DNA from 2 places in the Variovorax sp. P1_G12 genome. Region 1 is predicted to be linked to the other one. Evidence: riboswitches for the same ligand, from Rfam matches in the RefSeq annotation. Region 1 holds a riboswitch; the other holds the start of a gene.
What was found. Region 1 has a riboswitch for glycine ahead of gcvT (glycine cleavage system aminomethyltransferase GcvT). Riboswitches for the same ligand answer to the same signal wherever they lie in the genome.
Positions count from the first base shown of each region.

Region 1 (9,626 bases):
GTCCTTGTCGCGCAGCTGGAGGCTGTAGCTCTCGACCGTCACGCAGAGCAATTCGCGGGCGCCGTGCGCTTCGGCAAGCGGCATCGCCTGCGGATCCTTGGCCATTGCTTTTTTCACTTCTTGCCGGAGGCGATATCGCTCAGTCGGCCGTGGTCTCGAGGATCAGCCGCGCCGTCTCTTCCGGCGCATCCCAATGGGGGTAGTGGCCGCAGCGCTCGAACCAGTGCAGCCGCGCATCGGGGAACAGCTGTTGCGCGCGTGTTGCCTGCCTGGGAGGGCAGACGCGATCGAGGCGGCCCCAGCCGATCACCATCGGCCTGCGCATCCGCCCGCGGGGCGCGCCCTCCAGCGGCGCCCCGCGCATGCAATCCTTCAGCATCGGATCGAAGGACCGGGCCGAGGCGTAGCTGCGCATTTCCTCCAGCACCAGAGCCGGCGACAGCTGGTGAGCGCGCGGCGAGAACCGCGCCAGAAACAGCGATCGCGACCACCCATGGGCGGCCATCGACGGCATCGCGAACTTCAGCGTCCGCGCGAGGCGCATCGACATGCGGATCGCGCCCTGGAACGCCAGGCGCTCCCATCCGGCCCAGAAGCCGCCCGGGTCGAGCAGGACCACCGTGCCCAGCGCCTCGCCGCGACGCGCCAGCTCGAGCACCAGCCGCGCGCCCATCGAACTGCCGACGGCATCGGTGCCCAGCAGATCGTGCTCGCGCAGGAATTGCGCCACCGCAGCGGCCAGCGTCTGCATCGAGACTTCGCCCGCCAGCGGCGGGCTCTTGCCGAAACCCGGGAGATCGATCGCCACCACGGCGCGTTCGGCGGCCAGAGGTTGGAGGATGGTTTGCCACGTGTGCCAGCTGCTGCCCAGTCCATGCACCAGCAGCAGAGGCTTTCCTTGACCGTGGCGGACATAGTTGATCAGCATCCGCCCACTATGGCTGGCCTGGGTGCCGGGCAGCATCAGCACGACGCACCATCGGCTGTAGGAGAAGGGCATCTTCGCGCGCCGATACACTGGCCCGATGCAATTGCCTCGTCGCAGGTGGCTCGCCGCCCTGGCCTTCCTGGCCCTCTTTTGCGCCGCCCTGGCTTCGACCGCCCAGGAGCAGCCGCTGCGCATCGGCTCCAAGCGCTTCACCGAGTCCTACATCCTGGCCGAGGTGCTGGCCCAGACCGCGGCGCCCCGGACTCCGGTCACACCGGTGGTGCGGCAGGGGCTCGGCAACACGGCCATCGTCTACGAGGCCCTGCGCTCCGGCGGGATCGACCTCTACGCCGAGTACACCGGCACCATCGCGCTGGAGATCCTCAAGGGCTCGCCATCGATGACGCTCGAAGCCATGAACGCCGCCTTGCGGCCGCTCGGCCTCGGCGTGGCGGTGCCGCTCGGCTTCAACGACGGCTATGCGCTCGCCATGCGCGCCGCCGACGCCGAGCGGCTCGGCGTGCGCACCCTGAGCGACCTGGCCGGCCATCCGGCGCTGCGGCTCGGCCTCTCGAACGAGTTCATCGGCCGCGCCGACGGCTGGCAGGGCCTGGCGGCGCGCTACGGCTTCGGCCAGACGCCGACCGGGCTGGACCACGGACTGGCCTACGAGGCGATCGCGGCGAAGCAGATCGACGTCATGGACATCTACACCACCGACGCCAAGATCGACCACCTGGGCCTGCGTGTGCTCGAGGACGACCGGCGCTATTTCCCGCGCTACGACGCGGTGCTGCTGTACCGGCTCGACCTGCCGACGCGGCTTCCCGAAGCCTGGGCCGCCTTGCAAAGGCTCGGGGGCCGCATCGACGAGCGCTCGATGATCGCGATGAACGCGCGCGCCGAACTGCAGGGCGTGGCCTTCGACGTCATCGCGCGCGATTTCCTGGCGGCGGGGCAGCCCGGAGCAAAGGCCGCCGCCGCGACCGACGTCGCGGCCCGCGGCTTCATGGCCAAGCTGTTCGGCCCCGACCTGGGTCGGCTTGCTCGCCAGCACCTGCTGCTGGTCGCCATCTCGGTCGGCGTCGCGATCCTGATCGCCGTGCCGCTGGGGATCGCGGTGTTCGCGCACCTGCGGTTGCGCGCCCTCGTGCTGGGCTTGACCGGCCTGCTGCAGACCATCCCCTCGCTGGCGCTGCTGGCGATCCTGATCTCGCTGCTCGGCGTGATCGGCACGCTGCCGGCGCTGATCGCGCTGACGCTCTATTCGCTGCTGCCGATCATGCGCAATACCGTGACCGGGCTCGCCGAAGTGCCCGCCGGCCTGCGCGAGGCCGGCACGGCACTGGGCCTGACCGGCGGGCAGAACCTGCGCGTGGTGCTGCTGCCGCTGGCGCTGCCCACGCTGCTGGCCGGGGTGCGCACCGCGACCACCATCGCGATCGGCACCGCCACCATCGCCGCCTTCATCGGCGCCGGCGGCTTCGGCGAACGCATCGTGACCGGGCTCGCGCTCAATGACCGCCAATTGCTGGTCGCGGGCGCGGTGCCGGCCGCGGTGCTGGCGCTGCTGAGCGAGGCGCTGTTCGAAGCCATCGAAGCCTTCATGCGCCGTCGCCGCGGGGGCGCTCCGGCCTCGGCTTAGACTCGCCTTCCCAAGAAGGCTCTCGCACATGCACATCGTCATCACCGGCGGCGCCGGATTCGTCGGCGCCCGGCTGGCCCGCACCCTGCTCGCCGGCGCGCAACGCTCACTCGCCGGAGCCCTCCCCGCATCGATCACGGCGATCACCCTGGTCGACCGCGCAGCGCCGCCGCCCGACCTCGCGGCCGATCCGCGCGTCGCCGCGGTGGTCGGCGACCTCAATGAACTGCTCGCCAGCGCACCCGAGCGCGTGCTGCCGCCGGGCACCGCGCTGGTCTTCCACCTGGCCGCCGCGGTCAGCGGCGAATGCGAGGCCGATTTCGACCTCGGGATGCGCAGCAATTTCGCCGCCACGAATGCCCTGCTCGACGCCTGCCGCCGGGTCGGCACCGTGCCGACACTGGTGTTCTCGAGCTCGCTCGCGGTCTTCGGCGATTCGCCTGAACAACCGCTGCCGACGGTGATCACCGACCAGACGCTGCCGACGCCGCAGACCAGCTACGGCATCCAGAAATTCGTCGCCGAGCAGTTGGTGGCGGACTACACGCGCAAGGGCTTCATCCGCGGCCGCAGCGTCCGACTCATGACGGTGAGCGTGCGGCCGGGCCGCCCCAACGGCGCCGCCTCCGGCTTCTTCAGCGGCATGATCCGCGAGCCCCTGGCGGGCCTGCCCGCCGCCTGCCCGGTCGCCGACGACACGCCGGTGGCGATCGCCTCGCCGGCGCGCACCATCGAGGGCCTGCTGCGCGCCGCCGAGGCCAGCGATGCCGAATGGGGCCCGCGCACTGCGCTCAACCTGCCCTCGCTCGCCACCACGGTGGGCGAGATGGCGGCGGCGCTGGCGCGCGTGGCCGGCCCGGCCGCCACCGCCCTGCTCGACCGCACGCCCGACCCGTCGATCCGGCGCATCGTGAAGTCCTGGCCCGGGCACTTCGAAACCGCGCGCGCCGCCGCGCTCGGCCTGCAGGCCGACGCCAGCTTCGAGACGGTGATCCGCGACTACGTCCGTGAAAATCCCGACGCAGTGAAGCTCGCTATTGCGGCATAGTCGCAGGTTGCCTTGCGGCCCTGGGTCCGCACTCTTTTCCACTCAGGAGACTCCCCCATGAAATTGAGCCAACTGGCCGCAGGCCTGGTCCTCGGCTTTGGCATCGCGAGCGCGGCCCTTGCGCAGACGACGATGAAGATCAGCATCTCGACCTCGCAGAACTCGCACCAGGGCGTCGCCATCGACACCTTCGCGAAGGAAGTCGCGAAGCGCACCAATGGCCGCTACAAGGTCGAGACCTTCTACAACGGCTCGCTGGGTGGCGAGCGTGAATCCATCGAAGCGGTGCAGCTCGGCACCCAGGAACTCGCCTTCTCGTCGACCGGCCCGGTGCCGAACTTCGTGCCCGAGACCAAGATCCTCGACGTGCCCTTCCTGTTCCGCGACAAGGCGCACGCCCGCGCGGTGCTCGACGGCCCGATCGGCCAGGACATGCTGGTCAAGTTCGACGCCAAGGGCTTCAAGGCATTGGGCTGGGGCGAGAACGGCTTCCGCCACATGACCAACAGCAAGCGCGACGTGAAGGCGCCCGAGGACCTCAAGGGCCTGAAGATGCGCACCATGGAGAACCCGGTGCACATCGCGGCCTACAAGGGCTTCGGCATCATCACCACGCCGATGGCCTTCCCCGAGGTGTTCACCGCGCTCCAGCAGGGCACGGTCGACGGCCAGGAGAACCCGCTGCCCGTGATCATCTCGGCCAAGTTCGACCAGGTGCAGAAGCACCTCACGCTGACCGGCCACGTCTACTCGCCCTGCATCTTCCTGATGAGCAAGGGCACCTTCGACAAGCTCAGCGCCGCCGACAAGCAGGCCTTCCTCGATGCCGCCAAGGAAGGCATCAAGGCCAACCGGGCCCGCGTCGACGAAGACGATGCCAAGGGCGTGGCCGACCTGCGCGCCAAGGGCATGACCGTCATCGACAACGTCGACAAGGCCAAGTTCGTGGCCGCGCTGGCGCCGGTCAACGCCGACTTCGAGAAGCAGTTCGGCAAGGCCAACCTGGACAAGATCCGCGACGTCAAGTAACCCGCCGCCGCGAAACTTCTCGCGGCCGCACGCGCCCGCACAGCCTGCGCTGGCGGGCGTTTTTTTGTCCGAACCCTGATGCGCTCATGAAATCCGCCTTCCTCGCACTCGACCGCTGGACCACCGGCCTGGCGATGGCGATCGCCTGCTTCATGCTGGTGGTCGCCTCCGCCCTCGGCGTGTTCCAGATCGTCACCCGCTTCGTGCTCGAACAACCGGCCGAATGGTCCGAGATCCTGATCCGCATCAGCCTGATCTGGATGGTTTTCCTGGGCATCCCGACCGCCTTCCGCGAGGGCGCGATGGTCAGCGTCGACGTGCTCTACCGCTGGAGTCCACCGAAAGTCCGCCGCGTGCTCGACTGGGTGGTGTGCCTGGCCGCGCTGACCCTGATCGCGGTCATCATCTGGTGGGGCTGGGATTACGCGCAGCGCGGCAGCGTGCAGTCGATGGCCGGCCTCGAATCGGTCTCTATGTTCTGGGCCTACCTGGCGCTGCCGGTGGGCGGGCTGTTCTGCGTGATCGGCATCATCGCCAACCTGATCGACCCGAAGCGCAACGAACTGGAAACCGCTCAATGACCCCCGTGATGATCACGACCATGGTGGTGTGCTTCGCACTCACCATCTCCGTCGCCGTTTCCATCGGCCTGGCCTCGGTGCTCGGCATCCAGGCCTCCAGCGCGAACATGCTGATCTCCGTCAAGGAGATGTTCAACGCGATCAACAAGTTTCCGCTCGCCGCCATTCCCTTCTTCATCCTGGCCGGCAACCTGATGGAGACCGGCGGCATCTCGCGCCGCCTGGTCGACTTCGCCAAGAGCCTGGTGGGCGGCGTGCAGGGCGGCCTGCCGATGACCTGCGTGCTGACCTGCATGATCTTCGCCGCGGTGTCGGGCTCCTCGGTGGCGACCACCTTCGCGATCGGCGCCATCCTGATCCCGGCGCTGATCAAGCACGGCTACCCGGTGGGCTACGCCGCCGCGCTGCAGGCCACCAGCGCCGAGCTCGGCGTGATCATCCCGCCCTCGATCCCGATGATCCTGTACGGCGTCAGCGCCGAGGTCTCGATCGGCGAGCTGTTCATCGCCGGCTTCGGCCCGGGCATCCTGATCAGCCTGGCCCTGATGGCCTTCGTCTACGTCTATTGCAAGTTCAAGGGACTGGGCAAGAACGACGGCGACGGCCGGCTCGGCGTCGGCACCGCGACCTGGCGCGCCGGCTGGGCGCTGCTGATGCCGGTGATCATCCTCGGCGGCATCTACGGCGGCATCTTCACGCCCACCGAGGCGTCGGCGGTGGCGGTGCTCTACGCGCTGATCGTCGGCACGCTGATCTACCGCGAGATCAGGCCGGCCGGACTCTATGCGGTGCTGCGCAAGTCGGTGGTGTCGTCGTCGGTGATCATGTTCATCATCGCCAACGCCGGGCTGTTCGCCTTCCTGATCACGCGCGCCGGCGTGCCCGACGCCATCGGCCGCTGGCTGCAGGAGGTGCTGCAGTCGCCGGCGATGTTCCTGCTCGGCGTCAATGGCGCCCTGTTCGTGATCGGCATGTTCATCGAGACCAGCGCGGCGATCATCGTGCTGGCGCCGATCCTGGCGCCGGTGGCGATGCACTTCGGCATCGATCCGGTGCACTTCGGCCTGGTGATGGTGGTGAACCTGGCGCTCGGCATGATCACGCCGCCCTTCGGCGTCAACCTGTTCGCGGCCTGCACCGTGGCGCGCATTTCGCTCGACCGCATCGTGCCCTACCTGGTCCCGTTCGTGCTGGTGATCCTGGCCTGCCTGATGGTGGTCACCTACGTGCCCGGCATCTCGCTCGGGCTGCGCGACCTGGTCTACTCGAAATAGCGCCGATGCCGGCGGTTTCACGACGCCGTCACGCAAGAGGCCCATGCTGCGGCGCTCGACCACCGAACGCCGCAGCACCCCATGTTCCTCATCAAGACCGACAAGGCGCGCCATGAACTCCGCCCCGGCTGCCGCAGCCTGGGCCAGCGCGAACGCGCCCTGCTGCTGATGGCCGATGGCCAGCGGTCGGTGACCGACTTCGGCCAGCTGTTCGGCGGCCGGGACGAAGCCGGGCGTGTCGCGCTGCATCTGGTGCGCGAAGGCTACCTCCTGGATCGCGGACCCCTGGCGCAGGACCGCGTGCCGATGCCGGTGCAGCAACAGCCGGCCGACCCCGCGCCGGCCGCGGCCGATGCCTTCGACGGCAAGCGCTCGCTCGCCACCACGCGCATGTTCCTTTTCGATCTGTGCGAACGCATGTTCGTGCGCCGCGATCCCCTGCTGGCCGAGCGCTTTCGCGAGCTGCTGCGGGAGGCGCGCGACCGCGCCGCGATGCTGGCCGTGGCGAGCGAGATGCTCGACGAAATCGAACAGGCAGCGGGCACCGAACGCGCCGAGTCGATCCGCGAGCGCATCGACCGGCTGCTGCCTTCGACGGCCGTGCACTGAAAAACGCCGGCCGGGCGGCCGCCGATTCCCTTACACTCGCCCGGTCAGGAGAGCGTCCCGCCACCATGGGACCGCCGAAGGCGCAGGTCCCTCGAAACACGGGCCCGAACGCTCAGGCAAAAGGACTGACGAAGCGCCCGTTCCCGGGCGTTTCCTTGCTGGAGAGAGGCGGTTCGTCGCGCAGTCGCGCCGGTCCGTCCACCGAAGGAGCAAACCCCGATCGTGGGGCGAATCTCTCAGGTAAAGCGGACAGCAGGGGTGGCCCATGGCTTCTCGCCATGGAACTAGACTGCCCCTTTGGAGATACGCCCTTGGCCGCCGCATCCGACGATCTGCAGAAGACCCCGCTCCACGGCCTCCACCTGGAGCTCGGCGCCCGCATGGTGCCCTTTGCCGGCTACGCGATGCCGGTGCAATACCCCGCCGGCCTGATGGCCGAGCACAAGCACACGCGCGAGGCCGCCGGCCTGTTCGACATCTCCCACATGGGACAGCTGCGCCTGGCCGGCCCCGATGCCGCCGCCGCCTTCGAGAGCCTGATGCCGGTCGACGTGATCGGCCTGGCGCCCGGCAAACAGCGCTACGGGCTGCTGCTGAACGACGAAGGCGGCATCCTCGACGACCTGATGTTCTTCAACGAAGGCCAGGATTCGCTGTTCGTGATCGTCAACGGCGCCTGCAAGCAGGCCGATATCGCGCACATCACGGCCCGGATCGGCCAGCGCTGCCAGGTGCTGCCGATGCCCGACCACGCGCTGCTCGCGCTCCAGGGGCCGCAGGCCGCGGCCGCGTTGGCGCGCCTGTCGCCCGGCATCGAGCGCTTCGTCTTCATGACCGGCGGCACGGTGCAGATCGGCGGCATCGCGGCCTTCGTGACGCGCAGCGGCTACACCGGCGAGGACGGTTTCGAGATCTCGGTCGCCGCCCGCGACGCCGAGCCACTGGCCCGCCTGCTGCTGGCCCAGCCCGAGGTGAAGCCGATCGGCCTGGGCGCGCGCAACTCGCTGCGGCTGGAAGCCGGCCTGTGCCTCTATGGCAGCGACATCGACGCCGGCACCACGCCGGTCGAGGCCTCCCTCGGCTGGGCGATCCAGAAGGTGCGGCGCACGGGCGGCGCACGCGAAGGCGGCTTCCCCGGCGCGGCCAGGGTGCTGGCGCAGCTCACCGCCGCCAACGGCGCGGCCGGCCACCTGGACCACGAGACGCTCAAGCGCAAGCGGGTCGGCCTGGTGGCGCTGGAACGCATTCCGGTGCGCGACGGCACGATGCTCGAATCCTTCGAGGGCGGCCTGGCCATCGGCCAGGTCACCAGCGGACTGCTGGGCCCGACCGTCGACCGGCCGGTCGCAATGGGCTACGTCGCGCTGGCCTATGCCGAGCCCGGAACACGGATCCAGGCCATCGTGCGCGGCAAGCCGGTGCCGATGGAAGTGAGCACCCTGCCCTTCGTTCCCGCGCGCTACCACCGGGGCTGAGGCCTTCCTCGATTTCTCGATTTCTTCAAGCCAGACACTTTTCAAGGAGATTTTCATGAGCCTCAAGTACACCAAGGACCACGAGTGGGTGCGGCAGGAAGCCGACGCGGCGCTGGTCACGGTCGGCATCACGGTGCATGCGCAGGACGCCCTCGGCGACGTGGTCTTCGTCGACCTGCCCGAAGTCGGCAAGAGCTTCGCCCAGGGCGATGTCGCCGGCGTGGTCGAGTCGGTCAAGGCCGCGGCCGACGTGTTCATGCCGGTGTCTGGCGAGATCACCGAGGTCAACGAGGCGCTGCGCGCCGATCCCTCGCTCGCCAACAGTGCACCGATGGACGCCGGCTGGTTCTTCAAGGTGCGCGTGAGCGACCCCGCGCAGCTCGAGCCGCTGCTCGACGAAACCGCCTACGCGAAATTCTCCGCCGACAACTGACCCCTACGCCCGACCGGACCCTTCCATGCCGACGCCCGTGCTGCCCACTGCCCCCTCGCTCAGCGAACTCCAGAACGCCGAAGAATTCATCGCGCGCCACATCGGCATCGAAGCCGAGGACGAAGTCCGCATGCTCGCCGCCGTCGGCTCGGCCACGCGCGCCGAGCTTATCGACGGCATCGTGCCGCCGGCCATCCGCCGGCGCCGGCCGATGCGGCTGGCGCCGCCGATCACCGAAGCCGATGCGCTGGCCGAGCTGAAGGCGATCGCCGCCAAGAACAAGGTGGCCAGGAACTTCATCGGCCAGGGCTACTACGGCACCCACACGCCCGGCGTGATCCTGCGCAACGTGCTCGAGAACCCGGCCTGGTACACCGCCTACACGCCCTACCAGGCCGAGATCTCGCAGGGCCGCATGGAGGCGCTGGTCAATTTCCAGACCATGGTCTGCGACCTCACGGGCATGGCGATCGCCAACGCCTCGATGCTCGACGAGGCCACTGCGGCGGCCGAGGCGATGACATTGGCCCGCCGCAGCGTGAAGAGCAAGAGCAACGTGTTCCTGGTGTCGGGCGACTGCCATCCGCAGACCATCGAGGTGATC
Region 1 is NZ_JBFUBW010000004.1:243,749-253,374, forward strand. Features, by position in the region: gene AC1D2O_RS06815 (ROK family protein) at 1-105, opposite strand, end outside; gene AC1D2O_RS06820 (alpha/beta fold hydrolase) at 140-1,000, opposite strand; gene AC1D2O_RS06825 (ABC transporter permease/substrate-binding protein) at 1,026-2,573, shown strand; gene denD (D-erythronate dehydrogenase) at 2,602-3,621, shown strand; gene AC1D2O_RS06835 (TRAP transporter substrate-binding protein) at 3,679-4,650, shown strand; gene AC1D2O_RS06840 (TRAP transporter small permease) at 4,737-5,231, shown strand; gene AC1D2O_RS06845 (TRAP transporter large permease) at 5,228-6,505, shown strand; gene AC1D2O_RS06850 (hypothetical protein) at 6,587-7,114, shown strand; glycine riboswitch at 7,158-7,244, shown strand; glycine riboswitch at 7,263-7,377, shown strand; gene gcvT (glycine cleavage system aminomethyltransferase GcvT) at 7,393-8,589, shown strand; gene gcvH (glycine cleavage system protein GcvH) at 8,645-9,022, shown strand; gene gcvP (aminomethyl-transferring glycine dehydrogenase) at 9,048-9,626, shown strand, end outside.

Region 2 (9,626 bases), on a different contig from region 1:
CGCCAGCGCCGTGTCGTAGCTCAGCTCGTGGCGGCGCACCGTCTCGGGCTGCGCCTCGGCCAGCTTCTGGCGCGCCAGGTAGCGGTTGAGCGCCAGGATGGCGTAGCGTCCGATCAGCACCGTGACCACGATACCCACTGCATAGCGAACGTAGCCGCCGTAGCTCGGCAGGTAGGGCACCAGTTCGACGAAGAAGGCGAACAGCGCGAAGTAGATGAAGCCCCAGACGAAGGGCCACCAGGTGCTCTTGCGCTTCTTCGCGAACAGCCAGCCGGCGATCACCAGCAGCGGCAGCGTGAGCGCCAGCCGGTACAGGAACACCCGAAGCTCGACCTTTCGGTTCTCGGCATCGAGCCGCTTCCGCGCCGCCTCCTCGAGCACCACCAGTTGCTGCTGCGCCCGCTGGCGCGACTGCCGGGCATCGAGCGCGATCTGGCGCTGCGCGACCACGTTGCGCTCGGCCTCGTCCTCCTTGGCCTTCAGCGCGTCGAGCGCCTTGGTGCGGACGATCAGCTCGCTGTCCTGATCGGGCTGCGCGGTGGCGCGGCGGGTGGCGAGCCAGTTGCCGAAGGTCTCGCGCGCCGCCCGGCTGGCCTGCTGGGCCGCGACCAGCTTGAGCTCGGCCTGCTCGCGGTCGCGCGCCGCCTGCTGCTCGCTGCGCTCGGCGTCGCGCACGGTGTTGCGCAGCGGATCGGCCGCCGCACGGTCGATGAAATCGTCGAGCTCGATCCGGTGTTCGACCTGGGGCAGGTCACCGACGATCGTGTTGCCGAGCCCGACCAGGAAGCTGGCGAACACAATCGCCACCAGCCAAAGGCCGCGGCGAAACCACTTTTCGGACAGGCGCAGGGCTTTGCTCATCGCATTCCTTCTCTTGAGACGATTTGTCGTTCTGGATCGACTGATTCTGGACGATGGCTTGCGAGCCCCCCCGGTTCACGGGAAACACGAACACCCCGGCCAGGATCACTGCCGCAGCCATCAGGCTCATCTGCAACGCCAGCCCCACGAGGTGCCGAGAGCGCGAGACGCGCACCCGGTATTCACGCTCGTACGGGCCGAAGTTGGTGGACGTCCGGCTCAGCACGGCTTCCCGCCCTCGCAGAGCGGGCCGCACAGGCCGCAGCCAGAAAACGTGAACAGATACTGCTTCATGAAGTTCGCTCCGCCAGGAAATGAAAGTGGGCGGATGATGGTCCGCCCCTTGGTTCCCTGGAGCGCTTTGATGCAGCGGTCGCGATACTCTGCGCCGCCGGTATCGCTACCTGATACCCAGCGGCATCCGGCGACCCGCCAGCAGGTCGGCGCGCGTGAAAGGCCGCTCGATGCCCGACAGTCGCACGGCAATGACTTCGAGCGCGCCCTGGGTCGGCGCCGGCGTGCCGGGCCGCAGGAACAGCACCGGCGTGGCGAGGCTCAGCAGCACCAGCGTCCAGCTCAGGCGTGGATGCGGCAGGCGGTGCTGCCACCAGAGAAAGGTCCCGCTGACCGCCGCGCCCAGCGCATAGCCGAACACCACTTCCGAGAGCGAATGCGCATCGAGCGCCAGCCGGGTGGCGCCGATGAAGGCGGCGAACAGCCATCCGAGCAGTGCTGCGCCCACCCGGACCCGATGCTCCCAGCGCGAGACCACCAACCAGCAGGCCACCGGCCAGACGCTGGCCGCGATCGCGGTGTGGCCGCTGAAGCCGGTGAAATCGAGTGTGACGCTGCCGATGCCCCAGCCGAGGAAGGCGATCTTCGACACCGCAATCAGGGCGCCGCCGAGGCCGAACAGCAGCACCCAGAGCACCGCCAGGGGCCGGGTGGCGCCGCGAATGCCGAGCCACACCGCGATCCAGATCGCGGCGGGCAGCAAAAATCCGCTGTCACCGAACCAGGTGATCGCGTGGAGAATTTGACGGAGGCCGGGCATCAGACGGGCGTCAGCTGCCGAGCAGCACGCTCACGCGCCGCCGCAGGCTTTCGGGCTGCACCTCCACCTGGGGCACCGCACTGCCGACATGGAGCCCCACGCGGCTGAAGTAGCCGCGCCGGAACGGCCGCACCATCGCGACGTTCTGGCCGGCGCGCGTCTCGATCCGGCTGAAGTACGAGCCCCACAGATTGGTCAGCGCCATCGGGATCACCGGCGGGTCGAGGCCTTCGGCGCGGGCGGCATCCAGGATCTTCATCACGCCGCCCTTGAACGGTTGCAGGCTGCCGTCGCGCGTGATCGCGCCTTCGGGAAAGATGGCGAGCAGGTCACCCTCGCGCAGCACCTGCACGGCCTCCGCGAAGGCCTTCTCGTAGGCCGCCGGGTCTTCCTTCTGGGGCGCGATCGGGATCGCCTTGGCCATCCGGAACAGCCAGCCGAGCACCGGCACGGCGAAGATGCGGTGGTCCATGATGAAGCGGATCGGGCGCGGGCTCGCGGCCATCAGCAGCACCGCGTCGATGAAGCTCACGTGGTTGCAGACCAGCACCGCGGGCCCGTCGGCCGGGATGTGCTCCTGGCCCCGGATGTCGAAGCGGTAGACCAGGTGCGACAGCACCCAGGCCACGAAGCGCAGCAGGTATTCGGGAACCAGCATGAAGATGTAGAAAGCAACGACCGCGTTGGCGATGCCGGTGAACAGGAAGATCTGGGGAATCGTGAAGCCACCCTTCAGCAGCGCACCGGCGATGACCGAACTGGCGATCATGAAAAGCGCATTCAGGATGTTGTTGGCCGCGATGATACGAGCCCGGTGCGTGGGCTGGCTGCGCATCTGGATCAGCGCATACATCGGCACGCTGTAGAGCCCCGCGAACAGCGACAGCAGCCCCAGGTCGGCCATCACGCGCCAGTGGGCCGGCTGGGCCGAGAACGCGCCCAGCCCCATCTGTCCCACGGCCGGCAGCGCCCGCGACGCGAAATAGAGATCGATCGCGAACACGCTCATGCCGATGGCGCCCAGCGGCACCAGGCCGATCTCCACCTGGCGCCGGCTCAGCGTCTCGCACAACAGCGAGCCGATGCCGATGCCGACCGAGAACACCACCAGCAGCAGCGAGGCCACCTGCTCGTCGCCGTGCAGCACCTCCTTGGCGAAGCTCGGAAACTGGGCCAGGAAGACCGCGCCGAAGAACCACATCCACGAGATGCCCAGCAGCGAGCGGAAGACGACCACGTTGCCGTGCGCCAGCTTCAGGTTGCGCCAGGTTTCGCTGACCGGATTCCAGTTGATCGACAGGCCGGGGTCGGTGGCCGGCGCCAGCGGGATCGCCTGCGCCACCGCCCGTCCGACCAGCGCCAGCAGCAGGCAGGCCACGGCCACAGTGGCATGCCCGACCTGCGGCAGGGCGACCAGCAGGCCGCCCGCGACCTGCCCGAGCAGGATCGCGACGAAGGTGCCCATCTCGACCATGCCGTTGCCCCCGGTGAGCTCGCGCGGCGCGAGCACCTGCGGCAGATAGGCGAACTTGACCGGGCCGAACAGGGTCGAGTGCAGCCCCATCAGGAACACGCAGCCGAGCAGCACGACGGCGTCCGCCCGCAGGAAGCCCCAGGCGGCGATGCCCATGATCGCGATCTCGAGGTTCTTGACGAAGCGGATCATCTTCGTCTTGTCGTACTTGTCCGTGAGTTGCCCCGCGGTGGCGGAGAACAGCAGAAAGGGCAGGATGAACAGGGCGCCGATCGCCAGCCCCGCCATGGCGGGCGACATCCAGGCCAGCTGCAGCTGGTAGGTCACCATCACCGTGAAGGCGAACTTGAACAGGTTGTCGTTGGCGGCGCCCGCGAACTGGGTCCAGAAGAAGGGCGCGAAGCGCCGCTGCCGCAACAAGGCGAACTGGTTGGCGTGGGCGGGCCCCTCGGGCAGGCTGGCGGACGAGACTTCGGAAGGATGGGTCATTCGAATGGGCGCAGCGGTCTGTTTGCTCAGGCCGTCAGGGCGGCGGCCCGCGAATTGTGCCGCAGGGTCTGCCGCCCCATCGCCTGCAGCGCATGCAGCACGGGAAGCGCCGCCAGGGCGGCCGTCAGGTGCTTGAGGCTGTGGCCCGACACCAATTGATTCGTCGCATCGAGGATCGCAGGGTCCGCCAGCTCGAACAGCTTGGCGAGCGCATAGAAGAAGACCACCCCGCCGAGCTTGAGGCCGATGGCGCCCGGCACCGGCCGTGCCAGCGCCAGCGCGAGAACCAGCGCCAGGCCGCCGAACTGCACCAGCGCCCAAGGCAGCGCGTTGCCGCTGCGATGGCAGACTGCCACTGCCAGCAGCCCGCCGACGAGCGTGACCCAGGCGGCTGGCCAGCCGGCGCGTGCGCTGACCCGCTCGCAGACCGCGACACCGACCAGCCCCGCGAAAGCCACCGCCATGCCGGCGCGATCCGCCGCCAGCCGCATGGGATCGGGCTGCAGGTGATAGAAGGCCGAGCCGAGTGCGGTGAGGATCAGGCCGGCGAAGAACATCCAGGCGCAATCCAGTGCATCGAAGGGCAGCGGCGCCAGGGCCTGCGGCAGCGGCGCGGCCTCCAGCAGCTCGTCGTGGGCGCGGCCGAGCCAGTGCAGCCAGCGCAGGCCCCAGATGCCCACCACCGCGAAAGGCAGGTTGCTCAAGACGTCCATCGCGTTCGGCAGCGCACCCCAGGACCGGCCGTCGGCGAAGGGCGCGCCGCCCAGCGCCGGGGTCGGCACCGCGGGACCGAAAACCGCGGCGACCGATAGCAGCGCGGCGAGCGCCAGCAGGGCACGCTCGCGATGGGAGAGGGACGACGGCAGGGACATGGCAGACTCCGATGGGTGGCTCGACGAGGCGGAATCTAGGTTGTCGACCCCGCGCCGGGCATCGAGAATCGATACGGAGCACTTTTTCACCACTTTGGGTATCGCGCCGCAATACTCCCCCAGACATGAGCACCACCGTCGACCTGGTCAACGCACTCAAGAGCGAACTCAAGACCGCCCGCATGACCTATGCCGACCTGGCCAGATCTCTGGACATGGCGGAATCCAGCGTCAAGCGGATGCTGGCCAAGGGCGACATGCCGCTGACGCGGGTCGACGCGATCTGCCGGGCGCTCAAGATCGACTTCGCCGAGCTGGCCCGCCGGGTGGCGGACGCTCAGCCCCTGCTCAAGGAACTCACCCTCGAGCAGGAGAAGGCGGTGGTCAAGGACAAGAAGCTCCTGCTGCTGGCAATCTGCGTGCTGAGCCAGTGGACGCTGGAGCAGATCGTCGCCGCCTACCGGATCAGCGAGGCCGAGTGCATCGGCTACCTGGTCCAGCTCGACCGGATCGGCATCATCGAACTGCGGCCGCTGAACCGCTACCGGCTCAAGCTCGCCAAGACCTTCCGCTGGCGTCCGCACGGGCCGGTGATGGATTTCTTCCGCGAAAACGTGGTGCTCGACTATTACCGCGGCGGTTTCGACGGCCCCGCCGAAGGCCTGCTGCTGGTGCACGGCTCGATCAGCAAGTCGCTGGCGCCGGCCTTCCTCGACCGGCTGCAACGGGTCGCGCAGGACTTCGCCCAGCAGCACCAGACCGATCAGAAGCTGTCGCCCAAGGAGCGCGAGGGTTACACGCTGCTGCTGGGCATGCGCAACTGGGAGTTCGAGCTGTTCACGCGCCTGCGCCGGGGCTGACCTGCTGACCCCCACGCTCGTCAATTCGTGTACTCGCTGCCCCCCGAGGGGGAAGCAGCAGGCCGCCCGTCCGGGCGAAGCGCGGACTACGCCGCGCTGGCGGCCCGGCGCCGGCCTGAAAGCACGAAACCGGTTTCCTCGATAAAATCCGGCGAGCAGAAAAGCGGACGCACCCGTCCCACCGATGGCGCAATCTCCCATGAACGCTCAGGTGAATCGCCATGCGATTCGGCCACTGCCTATTTTTTGATCAATCGCCGACTGGAGAGTCACCACGCCAAGTGGTGCACCGAAGGAGCAAACCCGCTGCCGGACGCAGCGGGTGAAACTCTCAGGTAACAGAGACAGGGGGAGCGGCAGTCTGAACCCCGGGTCTTGCCGCTTTCACAGTAAGCGCTAACGCCCGCCGTTCATGCCATCCCAAAAGGATTCGGACATGCGCGTGGTTGTACTTGGCGCCGGCTTGCTCGGCGTGACTTCGGCCTATTACCTTCAGCAGCTCGGTCATGAAGTGACCGTGGTCGACCGGCACGCGACGCCGGCGGCCAAGGCGCGCGGCCTGGCCGCGGTCGGTGCACATTCGCCCGCAGTGCGGCCCGGACTCGCAGCGCCCCGGACCGCTCAACGCTGGACCAAGATGTGCGGCCGCATGCGCCGCCGGCTGGCCGGCCTGATCGACCAGGCCATGGGCACGCCGCCGAAACGCGATTCTCTCGACCATCTCGTGCGCCTGGCCGCCTACAGCCGCAAGAGCGCTCGGGCGCTGCGCGACGAAGCTGGCGTGCCGCAGGGCCCGCGGGCGGCCGGCCTCCTGAACCTCTTCACCGACCCCGAGGCCTTCCGCGTGCGGACGGCCCGGGCAAGCCATTGGACGGGGCTCGGCTGCGAGGAGCGGCTGCTGTCGGCCGACGAAGCGATCGGCATGGAACCGGCGCTGAAGGCGATCCGCGGCAAGCTGGCCGGGGCGACCCATGCGCTCGAGGATCCGGCGCGCGATGCGACGCAATTCGCGGCCAGCCTGGTGTTCCTGTGCCGTGCGGCGGGGGTGCGCTTCATGACCGGGCACACGGTGGTCTCGCTCGTGGAGCGCGACGGCCGCCTCGACCACGTCGAACTGCTCGATGCCGCCGGCCAGCCCGCCACGCTGCGCGCCCAGGCCTACGTGCTGGCGCTGGGGGCCTCGAGCGTGCCGCACGCCGAGGACCTGGGCATCGACATGCCGCTGCGCTTCCTGCGCGAGTACATCGTCACCATGCCGATCCTGGACCCGGCGAAGGCGCCGCGCATCGCGCTGCGCGACCGGCAGGGAAAGCTGCGCATCACGCGCGTCGAAACGGCGGCCGGCGAGCAGTTGCGGATTCAGGCCGTCGTGCAGGCCGGGCTCGACGAGGCGGCCGAGCCCGACTCGGACCGCTTCCAGGCGATCGTGCGCCGCACCGAGATGCTGCTGCCCGGCGTCGCCGACGCCAAGCAGGCGAGCTTCGAGACCGCCATGCATGCGGTCAGCACCAACCGGCTGCCGATGATCGGCAAGACGCGCTTGCCCAACCTGTTCCTGAATACCGCGCCCGGCAGCCGGACCTGGATCCATGCCTGCGGCGCGGGCAAGTCGATCGCGCGCATCGTCAGCGGCCTGCGGCCCGAGCTCGACTTCGCCTTCCGGCGCCCCTAGGCCGGCGCTGCGCCGCTACAATCCGCACTCTGCAGGAGAGCGGGCCCACGGGCCCCACCGAAGGCGCAAACTCCCATAAACGCTCAGGTCGGCTCACAAGATGAGCCTGTACTGCAGTTCACTGTCAAAGCCGTCTGGAGAGCCATCACGCCGCTTGCATGCGCGCGTGGTGCACCGAAGGAGCAAACCCGCTGCGGGCGCAGCGGGTGAATCTCTCAGGTACCGAGGACAGGGGGAGCGGCAACTTGGACTCTCGGTCCGGTTGCTTTCGTTGTCGACAGCATTCCGTCGCCGTTGCGTTCAAGCGCTGCAACCTTCAAGGGTTCTCGATATGCGCGTGATCGTTCTTGGCGCCGGCCTGCTCGGCGTGACTTCGGCCTACTACCTCCAGCAACTCGGCCACGAAGTGACCGTGATCGACCGCCAGGCCACGCCGGCGGCGGAAACCAGCTTCGCCAATGGCGGGCAGATCTCGGTCAGCCATGCCGAGCCCTGGGCCAACCCGGGGGCGCCACTCAAGGTGCTGCAATGGCTCGGCAAGGAAGATGCGCCCTTGCTGTTCCGCATCCGCGCCGACATGCGCCAGTGGCTCTGGGGGTTGCAGTTCCTGCGCGAATGCACGCCGGCGCGCACCCGCCACAACATCGAGCAGATCGTGCGCCTGGGCACCTACAGCCGCGACACCCTGCAGCAGCTGCGGCGCGACACCGGCCTGGACTACGACCAGCGCACCCAGGGCATCCTGCACTTCTACACGACGCAGAAAGAGTTCGATGCGGCGCTGAAGCCGGCCGAGCAGATGCGCGCGCTCGGCTGCGACCGGCGGGTGATTTCGGCCGACGAGGCGGTGAAGCTCGAGCCCGCGCTCTCCCACATCCGTGCGCAGCTCGCCGGCGCCACCTACACCGCGGAGGACGAATCGGGCGACGCCAACCGCTTCGCGCGAGAGCTGGTCAAGCTGGCCGAGGCGGCCGGCGTGCGCTTCCTCATGAGCCACACCGTGACCGCGCTGCGCGAAGCCGGCGGCAGCATCGATCACGTCGAGGCGACCGACAGCGAGGGCCGCTTCCAGCGTATCCGCGGCGACGCCTTCGTGCTGGCGATGGGCTCGCTGAGCCCACTCTACGCGGCGCCGCTCGGAATCCGCCTGCCGATCTACCCGGCCAAGGGCTATTCGGTCACGATGCCGGTCAAGGATGCCTCGAAGGCCCACCAGGTCTCGTTGACGGACGACGAATTCAAGCTGGTGTTCTCGCGCTACACCTCGGCCACCGGCGACCGGCTGCGCATCGCCGGCACGGCCGAGCTCAACGGCTACGACCGCGACCTGAACCGGGTGCGCTGCGAGGCCATCGTGCGGCGCGTGGAGCAGCTGTTCCCGGGCGCCGGCAACGCGGCCGAGGCCCAGTTCTGGACCGGGCTGCGCCCGGCGACACCGAGCAACGTGCCGCTGATCGGGGCGACGAAGCTGCCGAACCTGTTCCTGAACACGGGCCACGGCACGCTGGGCTGGACCCATGCCTGCGGCTCGGGCAAGTCGATCGCGCGCATCGTGAGCGGACTCGCGCCCGAGGTCGACTTCGCCTTCACCGGGCTGCGCACCGGCCTTCAGTCGTCGTCGGTGAAGACCGTCAGCACGCCGGTGTAGCCGTACAGGTGGTTGCGGGCGATCTCGCCTGCGGCGAAGAAGCCGACCAGCGGGACATCGCCCAGCGCATGCCGCACGATCTGCAGCTCGGCGCCGGGGGCGCCGAAATGCGGTCCGCCGCGGCCCGAGCAGCTCACGTAGATCGCGCCCGCGATGCGGCGTGCCGGATGCGGCGCGGCCTCGGCCTCGCCGGCCGCGACCGCGCGTGCGGTCGCCAGCGTCTGCTCCTGCGGCTCGAGCTCCTCGCGGATCTCGGCGCAGACGCGCATCAAGTCGGCGCGCGCCGCCTGCGCGTTGCGGCGGCAGAAGCTCATGCGCATGCCGGCTTCGGCAACATCGGCGATCGCCACGCCGCGACGGGTCGGATCCAGCCCGATGATGTGGCGCACCCGCACGTCGGCGCCCAGGTCACCGGTGCGCCGGACGCCGTCGCTGCCGGCCTCGGCCAGGCCGACCAGGGTCGCGCGCACGGCGTCGATCGCCTGCTCGGGTGCATCGAGCGACACCCGCAGGTCGGCCAGCAATACGTCGAGCGCGGGCTCGCCGTCGAGCTCCAGCAGCAGATTGCCGTCGGCCTTGGTGATCTCGCGCTCGCGCGAGACCGGCTGGCAGCCCTGGGTCACACGCGACACCAGCCGCACACCCTCGCCGAACACCACGCCCGAGAGGCCGCCCGAGAACACGCCGCCGACCGCG
Region 2 is NZ_JBFUBW010000009.1:130,792-140,417, forward strand. Features, by position in the region: gene AC1D2O_RS12605 (serine endopeptidase) at 1-861, opposite strand, end outside; gene AC1D2O_RS12610 (phosphatase PAP2 family protein) at 1,262-1,915, opposite strand; gene AC1D2O_RS12615 (MFS transporter) at 1,926-3,878, opposite strand; gene AC1D2O_RS12620 (hypothetical protein) at 3,905-4,750, opposite strand; gene AC1D2O_RS12625 (helix-turn-helix domain-containing protein) at 4,876-5,610, shown strand; glycine riboswitch at 5,862-5,968, shown strand; gene AC1D2O_RS12630 (FAD-dependent oxidoreductase) at 6,047-7,282, shown strand; glycine riboswitch at 7,305-7,406, shown strand; glycine riboswitch at 7,407-7,524, shown strand; gene AC1D2O_RS12635 (D-amino acid dehydrogenase) at 7,614-8,930, shown strand; gene AC1D2O_RS12640 (FIST signal transduction protein) at 8,891-9,626, opposite strand, start outside.
Region 2: linked by a shared signal. The riboswitch ahead of AC1D2O_RS12630 (FAD-dependent oxidoreductase) and the one ahead of gcvT (glycine cleavage system aminomethyltransferase GcvT) in region 1 are both predicted to bind glycine.